One region of the Thioalkalivibrio sp. ALM2T genome, then DNA from elsewhere that is predicted to be linked to it. Evidence: predicted binding sites of a transcription regulator. Region 1 holds the regulator's gene; the other holds the start of a gene.
The links. Region 1 encodes LexA, which represses DNA repair genes until DNA is damaged. Its sites were predicted from a motif close to TACTGTNNATATNNACAGTA; they were not measured.
Positions count from the first base shown of each region.

Region 2: a site for LexA is predicted at 3,722-3,741, ahead of F816_RS0100365 (error-prone DNA polymerase). Genes of this name have one in related genera too.

Region 1 covers NZ_KB906560.1:134,685-140,663, reverse strand. The annotation lists gene F816_RS0107580 (2-isopropylmalate synthase) at 1-1,266, opposite strand, end outside; gene F816_RS0107575 (Lrp/AsnC family transcriptional regulator) at 1,446-1,937, shown strand; gene lexA (transcriptional repressor LexA) at 2,300-2,917, shown strand; gene imuA (translesion DNA synthesis-associated protein ImuA) at 3,237-3,869, shown strand; gene F816_RS0107560 (DNA polymerase Y family protein) at 4,030-5,463, shown strand; gene rnk (nucleoside diphosphate kinase regulator) at 5,479-5,889, opposite strand.
Region 2 covers NZ_KB906556.1:83,258-89,236, reverse strand. The annotation lists gene F816_RS0100390 (DUF429 domain-containing protein) at 1-92, opposite strand, end outside; gene F816_RS0100385 (class I SAM-dependent methyltransferase) at 131-754, opposite strand; gene F816_RS0100380 (SPOR domain-containing protein) at 999-1,628, shown strand; gene F816_RS0100375 (cyclin-dependent kinase inhibitor 3 family protein) at 1,711-2,256, opposite strand; gene F816_RS0100370 (phosphatidylserine/phosphatidylglycerophosphate/cardiolipin synthase family protein) at 2,292-3,560, opposite strand; gene F816_RS0100365 (error-prone DNA polymerase) at 3,743-5,979, shown strand, end outside.

The sequences.
Region 1 (5,979 bases):
GGAGACCTCGATCTGCGAAGTCTCGGCATCCTTCTGCACGATGCGGGCGAACTCGATCGCCAGCCAGCGCGGCAATTCGATGCCGTAGTCGCGCTCCAGCACATGCGTGACCCCACCCTTGCCGGACTGGCTGTTGATGCGCACGACCTCCTCGTAACGCCGGCCCAGATCGCTCGGGTCGATCGGCAGGTAGGGCACGTTCCAGTGGCCGCCCCGCTCCTTGTAATGCGCCAGGCCCTTGCGAATCGCGTCCTGGTGACTGCCGGAGAAAGCGGTGTAGACCAGCTCGCCCGCCCACGGGTGGCGCGGGTTGATGGGCATGTCGGTGCACTCCTTGTACACGTCCATCAGCCGTTCCATGTCGGACAGGTCAATGGTCGGGTCAATGCCCTGCGAGTACAGGTTCATGCCGACGGTGACCAGGTCCATGTTGCCGGTGCGCTCACCATTGCCGAACAGCGTGCCCTCCAGGCGGTCGGCCCCGGCCAGTAGCCCCAGCTCGGCCGCGGCCACGCCAGTGCCCCGGTCGTTGTGCGTATGCAGCGACACGCAGAAATGCTCGCGGTACTGCACGTGGTCGCAGAACCACTCGACCTGGTCGGCAAAGACGTTCGGCGTGGCGGACTCGACCGTGGCCGGCAGGTTGATCACCACCTTCTGACCCTGGTCCGGGCGCCAGATCGCATTCACCGCATCAACCACCTCGACCGCGAAGTCCAGCTCGGTGGTGGAGAAGCTCTCCGGCGAGTACTGGAAGATCCAGTCGGTCTGCGGGTACTTCGCCGCGTAATCCCGCACCCAGCGCGCGCCGTTCTCGGCAATGCCGCGCACGCCGTCGCGATCCATGCGGAAGACCTGCTCGCGCTGCGCCGGGTTGGTGGAGTTGTACACGTGCACCACCGCGCGCGGGGCGCCCTCCAGCGCCGCGAAGGTCTTCTGGATCAGGTCCTCGCGCGCCTGGGTCAGAACCTGGATGTAAACGCCCTCGGGGATGCGGTCCTCCTCGATCAGGCGGCGGGTAAAGTCGTAGTCGATCTGCGAGGCGGACGGGAAGCCGATCTCGATCTCGGTCAGACCGACCCCCACCAGCACCTCGAAGAAGCGCATCTTCTGCTCCACGCTCATCGGGTGCACCAGCGCCTGGTTGCCGTCGCGCAGATCCACCGCGCAGAAACGCGGGGCGACAGTGGTCTGCTGCGCCGGCCAGCGGCGATCGGACTTGTCGATCGGCGGGAACGGGGCGTACTTGGTGTGATCGAAGGCCATCGTGTTCGTCTCCTGTGAGGGGCGCAGCCTCGCTGTGGGGTCGGGTGCCGCGCTCCGGATTTCTATCTGTGCATTATCCTAACGCATTGTCCCCGGCATAACCTTGCGTTTTTCCCTAAGAACGCAATAGTTGCGCACTATCCTTGCGCAATAAAGCCACATTAGAGCAATATTTAACCATGAAACCCGAACCACACCGACTCGACCGCTATGACCGCCGCATCCTCGAGATCCTGCAGGAGGATGCGAGCCTGTCCAATCAGGCCCTGGCCGATCGCGTGGGGCTCAGCCCCTCCCCCTGCCTGCGTCGGGTGCGTGCGCTGGAACAGGCCGGCGTCCTGTTGAGCCGCGTAGCCCTGCTGGATCGGCGCAGCCTGGGGCTGGAGCTGACCGCCCTGATCCATATCGGCATGGACCGCCACACCCCGGAGCGCTTCGCCCACTTCGAGGAGACCGTGGCGAGCTACCCCGAGGTCCAGCACTGCTACCTGATCACCGGCCAGTCGGCGGACTACATGCTGCAGGTGGTCGTCCCCGACATGGATGCCTACCAGGAATTCCTGCTGCGCCGCATCACCCGACTGGAGGGCGTGGACAGCGTCCATTCCAGCTTCGTGCTGCGCCGCGTGGTCGACCGTACTGCCCTGCCACTGGACTACACCCCCACCTGAATACCACCTCAAGACCCAGGACGGATGGACCACGAAGCGCACGAAGGCACGAAGAAAGGCAACGGCCGGTAGGATGTGATGAGCAGAGCGAATCGCATCGTGTAGCCATCCCAAGGTGGCCAGGTTCCCGGATCGATGCGTTTCGCTTCGCTCAACAGCATCCTGCGTCCAGGCCGCGACACCTCCTTGGGTTTTCTCCGTAATTCTCTGTGGCGCAACCGCCCCTGATCTTCTTCGCGCACTTCGTGGTGGAACAAACCGGCCGTCAGGAGCAAACACGCACTCCGGATGGATGCGCCGCTCTTGTCCTCGCGCCAACCACCCCTGTACTGTATATATAGACAGTAAATGGAGGGTGCCCCGTGTCGCTCACTGCACGCCAGCAAGCCATCTTCGACTACATTAGCGAGACCGTCGCCACCCAGGGCACGGCACCGACCCGCAGCGAGATCGCCCGGGCCTTCGGCTTCCGCTCGCCCTACGCGGCCGAGTGCCATCTGAAAGCCCTGGAGAAGAAAGGCGCGATCGAACTGCTGGGCGGCACCTCCCGCGGCATCCGCCTGCCGGGCGCCGCCCGTGGCGCACCGGCCGAACTCCCGCTGGTCGGGCGCGTCGCCGCCGGCTCGCCGATCCTTGCCACCGAGCATATCGAGCGCCACTACCGGGTCGACGACGCCCTGTTCCGCGCCCGCCCGGACTATCTCCTGCGCGTACACGGCGAGAGCATGCGCGACGCCGGCATCCTCGACGGCGACCTGCTGGCCGTGCGCCAGACCCCGGAGGCCCGGCCCGGCCAGATCGTGGTCGCCCGCATCGAGGACGAGGTCACCGTCAAGCGCTTCGCGCAGGACGGCCCAAAGGTGCGCCTGCTCCCGGAGAACCCCGACTTCGCCCCCATCGAGATCGACCTCGAACGCCAGGAACTGGCCATCGAGGGGATCGGCGTCGGCGTGCTGCGCGATCTCGACCCGCAGGCCTAGGGAAACACCGACTCATGTACACACTCGCGTTGGCACCCCAGGTTTTTTTCCGAGACAAGGCGCGTCGTGCAGCGGGTAGTGGTTCCACCCGCCCGTTTTTGATGTCTTCGGGGCACAACGCAGGATCGGGGAACCTGGGGTGCCAACCCCACAAACGATTGAAGGCAGGGGCTCGACCGCCCGTTGTTGATGAAAACGGGCGTACGCACAGCGTTGCGGCTCCCTTGTGCAGAATGACTTCACGGCAGTCACCGCGCCTTGTTCGCACGCAAAAGCGACGCGAGCGCGAGCGTGTACATGAACCAGTGTTCCCTAAGCCATGAGCGCGCTGGATACCCTGCTCGACCACCCGGCGCTCTGGCGCGGGCGCAGTGCCGCCCCGGCCCCGAATGCCCCGGTCTGGCCCAGCGGCCATGCGGAACTGGACCGGGCCCTGGGCGGCGGCTGGCCGCGCGGCCAGCTGATCGAACTGCTGGGCGCCCCGTTCGGCTGTGGCGAGACCCGGCTGCTGGTCCCCATGCTCGCCGCCTGCGGCCGCGACGGCTACTGGATCGCGCTGATCGCACCGCCGGCCACACCCTGGCTACCCGGCTGGCAGACCCTCGGCATCCCGCCGGAGCGGGTGCTGCTGATCCATACCGAGCATGATCGCGACACCCTGTGGGCCGGCGAGCAGTGCCTGCGCGACCCGGCGTTCGGCGTCCTGCTCGCCTGGCTGCGCGACCCCGTGGAGACGGCCCTGCTGCGCCGGTTGCGTCTGGCTGCCAGCGAGAGCCGGGCCTGCGCGATCCTGTATCGGCCGCCGGGCGCCGCGGCACAGCCTTCGCCGGCCCACCAGCGCCTGCGCTGGCAGCCCGCGGCCTCCGGCCTGGAACTGCACTGCCTGAAGGGGGCCGGCCACTGGGCCCGCTCCGGCCACCCCCTGCAGGTTCCCGAACCACCGGAGGCCTGAGATGGGCCAGCCTGCCCGTCCCTCGCGTGCGGCCACACACCCGGAGCCGGTTCGACAACAACTGAGCCTGCTTCCGGCCGCAGCCCTGCCCGCCACCGCACCCCGGCCACCGGAGACGCATACCGCCACCCGCGACGCCCGGCCGCGGCAGGAACACTGGATGGCAATCGACCTGCCGCACCTTGCGCTGGACGCGCTGGCCCGGACGGAGCCGGACCCCGGGCGGCTGCAGCGTCCCCTGCTGGTGGTGGAATCCGACCCTGCCCCCCGGGTGCACGCCGCCAACCGCGCCGCCCGCCAGGCGGGTGCCCGTCCCGGCATGGCGCTGGGGGATGCCCTGGCAGTGCTGGATACCCCGGAACTGGTCGAGCATGCCCCGGACACCCTGCAGGCCCAACTGGAGATGCTGGCCGGCGTATTGCTGCGATTCTCCGACCACGTGCACCCGGAGCCGGAGGCACAGCGCATCCTGGTGGAGGTCGGGCGCAGCCGCCGCCTGTTCGGCGGCCTCGAGGCCCTGCGCGACCAAGCGCGGGACACCCTGACCGAACTGGGCTTCCATCCCCGTATTGGCCTGGCCCGCAGCCCCGCCGCCGCGCGCCTGCTGGCCCGTCTGCGCAACCCCGCGATCGCGGAAGACCCCGAGGCCCTGCGCCGCATCCTGTCCCCGGTTCCGCTGGAGGCCCTGCCGCTGGCCGCCGCGACCCGCGAGGGCCTGCGCGCCGTGGGCCTCCGCCAATTGGGCGATCTGCTGCGCCTGTCGCGCCCCGAACTGGCCCGACGCCACGGACCGGAGTTACTGGACCTGCTGGACCGCCTGCTGGCGCGGCGCGCGGAGACCCTGCCCCGCTTTGCGCCACCCCCGGTGCTGGATCTGTCCCTGCGGCTGGAGCACGAGATCCACATCACGGCGACCCTGGCCTTCCCGCTCAAGCGGCTGCTGCGCCAGGCCGAGGCGCAGTTGCGCGGCCTGAACCGCAGCCTGCAGGGGATGACACTGGAACTGGCCCACCGCGAGGCGTGTACCCGCATCTCACTGGAGCGCGGGCAGCCGGGCATTCGCACCGACGAGTGGCTACCCCTGTGGCAGACCCGGCTGGATCGCGAGACCCTGCCGGCGGCGGTGATCGGCCTGCGCCTGCAGGCACCCCGCTTGCTGGACCCACCGGCCCGGGGCGACAGTCTGCTCGCCGCAGACCCGGCAAGCAGACCACCGGCCGATCAGCTACCTGCCGTGCTGGCTCGCCTGCGCGCCCGGCTGGGCGAGCAGGCCGTCGCCCGTCTGATCAACCGCCGCACACCGAGACCGGAGGATGCCCAGCGGCCGCGACACGATCTCGCCACCACTCCGGCCCCCACCGCTCCAACCCCGGGCCAACGGGCCTGCGGAACGGCCCTCTGGCTACAGGGCCCCGAGCCCGCCGCGCCCCCCAACCAGCCCCAATGGCTGGGACGACTGGAAGACGGCTGGTGGGATCACGGCCAGGACGCGCGCCGCGACTACGCTTGCAGCCGCGACCGTCAGGGCCGCCGGCTCTGGCTGTACCGCTGCCTGCGCAGCGCCCAGTGGTATCGCCAGGGTTACTGGGGCTGAGGGGGGGATGTCGCGTCAGCGGTGGTATTCGCCCGCGCGCTCCGGCTGGTACTCGACCTCTTCGATGCGCACGTGCATCTGCCCCCCGCCCGGGCGCGGCCACTCGATCTCGTCGCCCTCGGACAGGCCCAGCAGCGCACTGCCCACCGGCGCCAGGATCGACAGCGTGCCGCCACTCTCGTCCACATCACGTGGGTACACCAGTGTCATCGAGAACTCGTCGCCGGACTCGATCACCCGGAACCGGACCTTCGAGTTCATCGTCACCACCGAACCCGGGACATCGTGCGAATCCACGACATCCGCGCGATCCAGCTCGGACTCGAGATCGGCCTTGCCGGGAAAACTGCCATCCGGAAGCGACTCCAGCAGCTTGTCCAGGCGCTCCATGTCCGTGGCGGAGACGATGATCTTCGGCTTGTTCAATTTACTTACTCCAGAATGCAGAACGCGCCTCCGGGGAGACGCGCCAGGCAAGAATATTCAGGGAATTTCCGGAAACCGGGAAACTTACTC
Region 2 (5,979 bases), on a different contig from region 1:
AGTCCCCTGCCCTGTTCGCGGAAGACCGCAACGGACGTGTACTGCGCGCTCCCCGGCCCGGAAAGGTCGACACCGACAATCCATCCCCTCAAGTCCTGTCTCCCGTTGAGTGCGCGCACAATGGAGGCGGCTATGGCTTGTTCACGTCAGCAACCGAGGGGCGTGCAACGGCAATGCAGGAGGCCCGGCCGCCGTGCCGAGAAAGCACCGTGAACTCTTCCAGTTCGAGCCCCGCGGAACGGATGTGCGCACGGAAATCCGCCTCGTAGGTAACCCGACCAAAGTCGATGGTCGTGACGCGCCTGAGCATTGGCTTGAGCCGTTCCAGCCAGCGCGCCGGTCGTTGCTGGATGGTCTGGGTGAAATAGATCCGCCCGTCCGGCTTGAGCATCCTGGAACAATGGGTGAGTGCACGTTCCGGCTCGGGAAGCAGCATGAAGCTCGCGGAGAAATAGACCGCGTCGTATGGCCCACCCTGGTGGTCATAAACGGACTCCTGGCTCAGTTCCACCCTGTCTTGCAGGCCGGAATCACGGACCCGGTGCCGGGCCCGTGCGATATAGTCCGCGTCAACATCGATCCCGACCACGTGCAGCCACTTGTCACGAATGGCGTCGGCATTGGCCAGAAGGGCACCGGCCGTCCCGACACCGACATCCAGCACCACCGCGTCCTTGAGCAGGCGCTGAAAGACCTCGGCATACCAGGGCGTGGTGAGCCTGAGAACAAAGCGATCGTAAAGGGCGCTGCGCATCACTTCCCCTTGAGTTGGTCCGTGGCCGAAGAGTCAGGCGAAGCGTGGATGCCCCCCGGCGTAGGTACTAAAAACCGGCGTGCGGCCGCACACCGAATCGCCATGCCAAACCGACACCTCAAACTGGCATCTTGTTTGCACATCCCTCCATCAGAGGGGATGCAGCGCCATTTTTCCGTCATGCACAGATGGAATCGCCCCTCGAGGACGTGACGGCAAACACCCTGCCAAGGAGGGTCACAAAATGATCAATCTGTTCCTAACCCGACGCCAACTGTTTATTTTGGTGGTGGGCACCCCGCTGGCCACCATCCTGCTTTTTGTTCTGGGCGTCTATTCAGGCGCCGCGATCGGCGCCCCGGGGCCCGTCGCCGCCGAACCGGACGAATCGGCTAGCCAACACACCAACCCGCCTCTGGAAATCGAACATCGCTCTCCTTCGATCCTGCACACGGCGGTGCCCTTGTCCATCCAGGACAGCGAGACCGTTGCGGAACCCGCGCCCCGCCCTTTCTCACGCGCTAGCCACTCGGTCCGAATTGAAAGGGAAGCCCGCGAGACACCCCCGGAAGCGACCCTCGCAACCAAGCACGCCCCGGCGGAGGACAACCCCGCGCAGCACCACTTGTACTCTATCCAGGCTGGCGTATTCGCGGAACTGGCGAACGCCCGGAAACTTGATCAGACACTGAAGGGCCAGGGTCTTTCCAGCCGTCTGGAGGTGGTCGACGGCCCGGAAGGGTCTTCCGAGCGCTACCGGGTTCGCATCGGGCTATTCGCCACCCGCACCGCCGCGATGGCCACCCTCGAGGCACACGATCGGGACGCACTCCCAGGAGCCTTCATCGTGGCGCGGCCGCTGAACCGTTCCTGACCCGCCCCACAGAACAGACCTGCACACAACGCATCCGGCGGGACGGTGCGGCCCCGACACCGCGCTTCGATCACGAAGGGCTTCAGGCCGTGCGCGGAAGGCGACGCAGGTAACGCTCCTGGTCGGGGCTCTCGATCGCGCCGGGACGCGCCGCACGAACCTCCCGGATGGCATCGTCTGGCGAGTATCCGCGTTCGATGAGGGTCACAGCGGCAATGGTGCCCGCACGGCCCTGACCGCCCCCGCAGTGGAACACCACGCGCTCGCCGGCCCGCAACCGCTGGTGGACCTGCGGCCCGACATCCTGCCAGCCCTCTTCCCAGGGCCGATCGGGGGCGGCCATGTCGCCGATCGGAAGATGCAGCCAGCGCACCCCTGCCGCCTGAACGCTCTTCCCGAGATCCGGGACACCCAGATCAGTTAGCTCGGACCCCTGATTCAGGGTCACGAGTACGTTCGCACCCCAGTCCCACAGCGCCGCCAGATCCGCCTCCACGTCCTGCGCCGCGCAACTCGTTCCATCCGGCCGCTTGCCGGGGCAGCGAGTCATGCCAATCGCCCCGCCCTCGGGCAGATGAATGACCCCGATGTCGAGCGAAGGGGTCTGGCCGGCCTTGGGGAATGTCATGGCGTGCTCCTGCCGTGGGGGTCGAAATGGTGCATCTAAAGATAGGGACCAATCAGGTGCGTGATCCACCCCGCCAGGCGTCGCCGCAGCGGCCGGTTCTCCCAGTCCTCGATGGTCAGGCGCTCGGCATCGGCCTTGTCCACCTCGATCAGTTCGCGGATCTCGCGGGCGAAGCCTTCGTCCCAGATGTTCAGGTTGGCCTCGTCGTTCAGGCGAAACGACCGGTTGTGCAGATTCGCGGAGCCGATACTCGCCCAGCGGTCGTCGATCGCCATCAGCTTGGAGTGGTACATGCGCGAATGATACTCGTACAGTTCCACCCCGGATTCGAGCATCGGCCGCCAGCGATTGACCGATGCATGACGGAAGAAACCGAAGTTCATGCTGTCGCCCGGGACCAGCACGCGAATACGGACGCCCCGGTTGGCCGCCTCCTCCAGTACCTCCAGGAACCGCGGATCGGGATAGAAATAGGCCGTGCCGATCGTGATGTGCTCTTCCGCCGCGGCAATGGCATGCAGAAACATCAAGCGCACCCGGTGACGCCCCTCGCGCGGGGCACTGTTAACCATCTGGGCATCGCGATCCCCCATTTCGGACAGCTCGGGGAAATACGCCTTGCCGGTGGGCATCCGCCCCGTGGCATCCAGCCAGGTCTCCAGGAACACCGCCTGCAGATGGCCAACCACCGGGCCCTGGATGCGGAAGTGATTGTCGCGATAGCCATCGCGGTCGTCACCGTCAACCCAGGGATCGGCCACGTTGGCCCCCCCGATGAAACCGGTATGACCGTCCACCACCAATAGCTTGCGGTGCGTGCGGTGATTGAAGCGCGACAACTGGTACCAGGACGGCTCGCGCCAGCGCACCAGCTCCACCCCGGCCTCTTCCATGCGTTCGAACATCTCCGGGTCCGCATTGCGCGAACCAATGAAATCCAGCATGGCATGCACCCGAACCCCGCGTTCCGCCGCACGCGCCAGGGCCTCGGAGAAGAGGGCCGCCTGCTCGCCCCAGTACTCGTATACCTCGAAGGTGACCGAATGCTCGGCGTTTTCGATCGCCTCGATCTTGGCCGCGTAGATGGCCTCGCCGTCCTGTAACAGGTCAATGCGGTTGCCGCTCACGATCGGCTGCTGCAGGAGCAGGCCCATGTCCCGCCGGAACTGCTCCGACGAAGTCCCGTACTCCAGCGCCAGCGGCTCTTTCAGCCGGTCCGGTTTCGGCAACGCATTGAACAGCACCACATTCCCCAGCGCAAAGATCAGGGCAATCAGCACCATCGGGAGCAGGACGTAGCGCATGGGGTCTCCAGGCGGGCAGCGGATATATGAGGGGTTTGCCGCAGTGTACACAGCCGATTACAACAAACTGGGGAGCAGTTCGTCAGAGGCCTGGATCCCGCGACCGCGTCCCAGCGTAATGGGTTGGCGATCCCTGCGGTCATTGTGGGGCGGATTCCATATACTGTATATATCGACAGTACATGGAAATCGAAGCCCATACCCCCACCCGCAAGCATCCTGTCGCCCCCCCGGCTTATGCCGAACTGACGACGCTCAGCAACTTCTCGTTCCTGCGCGGGGCTTCGCACCCGGAGGAACTGGTCGAACGGACGCAGGCGCTGGGCTACCGCGCGCTGGCGCTGACTGATATCGCCTCGCTGGCTGGTGTAGTACGAGCACACTCGGCAGCAAAGGAATGTGGGTTGCACCTGATCCTGGGGGCGACCTTCCGGCTTGCCGATGGCCCCACTCTGACCCTGCTAGTGCGCAATGCCACGGGGTATTCCGCCCTGTGCCGATTGATCACCCGGGCCCGCGGCGCGGCGGACAAGGGACACTACCACCTGACGCGCGCCGACCTGGATGCCCTGCCCGCCGAGAGCCGCACCGGCTGGCACAGCCTGCTGCGGGTCGACGCCGACAGCCCAGGGGCGGCGCTCGCCGCAGCGGCCCACTGGCTGTCCGGATGGGCCGCCCCAGGTCAGGGCCACCTGGCCGTGAGCCAGTTGCGTACCCCCGAAGATGCCACTCTGACGGCACGCGCCCGGGCGCTGGGAGCCGCCACTGGACTCCCGATCGTCGCCTGCGGCGACGTGCACATGCACCGGCGCGGCCGGCGCGCCCTGCAGGACGTGCTGACCGCCCTGCGCCTGCGTACGACGGTCGCGGAGGCGGCGCAGGAACGCTTCCCCAATGGGGAACGCTGCCTACGCCCGCGGGCCGAACTGGCCGCGCTGTATCCCGCCGCCTGGCTTGAGGCCAGTGTGGCCATCGCGCGGGACTGCGACTTCTCGCTGGACGCGGTCACCTACCGCTACCCCACCGACCCGTTGCCGAAGACCATGACCCCGGCCGCCTACCTGCGCGAGGAGACCCTCAAGGGCGCGCTCAAGCGCTGGCCCGATGGCATCCCGGCCCCCGTGCGCGAACAGATCGAACGCGAACTGGGCATCATCCACGAGCTGGGCTACGAGCCCTACTTCCTGACCGTCTACGACATCGTGTGCTTTGCCCGTGGCCGCGGGATCCTGTGCCAGGGGCGCGGCTCGGCCGCGAACTCGGCGGTTTGTTACGCACTCGGCATCACCGCGGTCGATCCCTCGCGCTCCAGCATGCTGTTCGAGCGCTTCATCTCCGCCGAGCGAGGCGAGCCGCCGGATATCGACGTCGACTTCGAGCACGAACGCCGCGAGGAGGTGATCCAGTACATCTACCGGCGCTACGGCCGCGAACGCGCCGCGCTGGCCTGCACGGTGATCCGCTACCGCCGCCGCAGCGCCCTGCGCGACGTCGGCCGGGCGCTGGGCATCTCGCGTGCACGGCTGGATGCGCTGACCGCCAATCTCGCCTGGTGGGACGACGGCATCCCCGCCGAGCGCCTGCACGAGGTCGGGCTGGCCCCGGACGGCGCCCTGGCCCGCCAGTGGCAGACGCTGACCGCCGAGCTGCTCGGCTTCCCGCGCCACCTGTCGCAGCACACCGGCGGCTTCGTGATCGCCGACGGCCGGCTGGACGAGTTGGTCCCCATCGAGAACGCGGCCATGCCGGAGCGCTCGGTGATCCAGTGGGACAAGGACGATCTTGATGCGGTGGGCCTGCTGAAGATCGACGTGCTGGCGCTGGGGATGCTTTCCTGCGTGCGCCGCGCACTGGAGCTGATGGCGCATCACCGGGGCCGCGACTGGGGCCTGGCCGACATCCCCGCCGAGGACCCGGCGGTCTATCGCATGCTGCAGAAGGCCGACACCCTGGGCGTATTCCAGATCGAGTCGCGCGCGCAGATGAGCATGCTGCCGCGCCTGAAGCCCGCAAACTTCTACGACCTGGTGATCGAGATCGCCATCGTGCGCCCCGGCCCCATCCAGGGCGAGATGGTGCACCCGTATCTCAAGCGCCGCGCCCACCCGGAACGGGTGCGCTACCCAAATAGCGAGGTGAAACGCGTGCTCGGCCGAACGCTGGGCGTGCCGATCTTCCAGGAGCAGGTGATCGAGTTGGCGATGGTCGCGGCCGGTTTCTCCGCCGGCGAGGCGGACGGGCTGCGCCGCGCGATCGGCGCCTGGCGCCGCACCGGCCAGCTCGCGCGCTACCGCGAGCGCCTGATGGACGGCATGCGTGAACGGGGGTATCCGGAGAAATTCGCCGAGCAGCTGTACAAGCAGATTCTCGGTTTTGGCGAATACGGATTTCCCGAGTCGCACTCGGCGAGCTTTGCGCT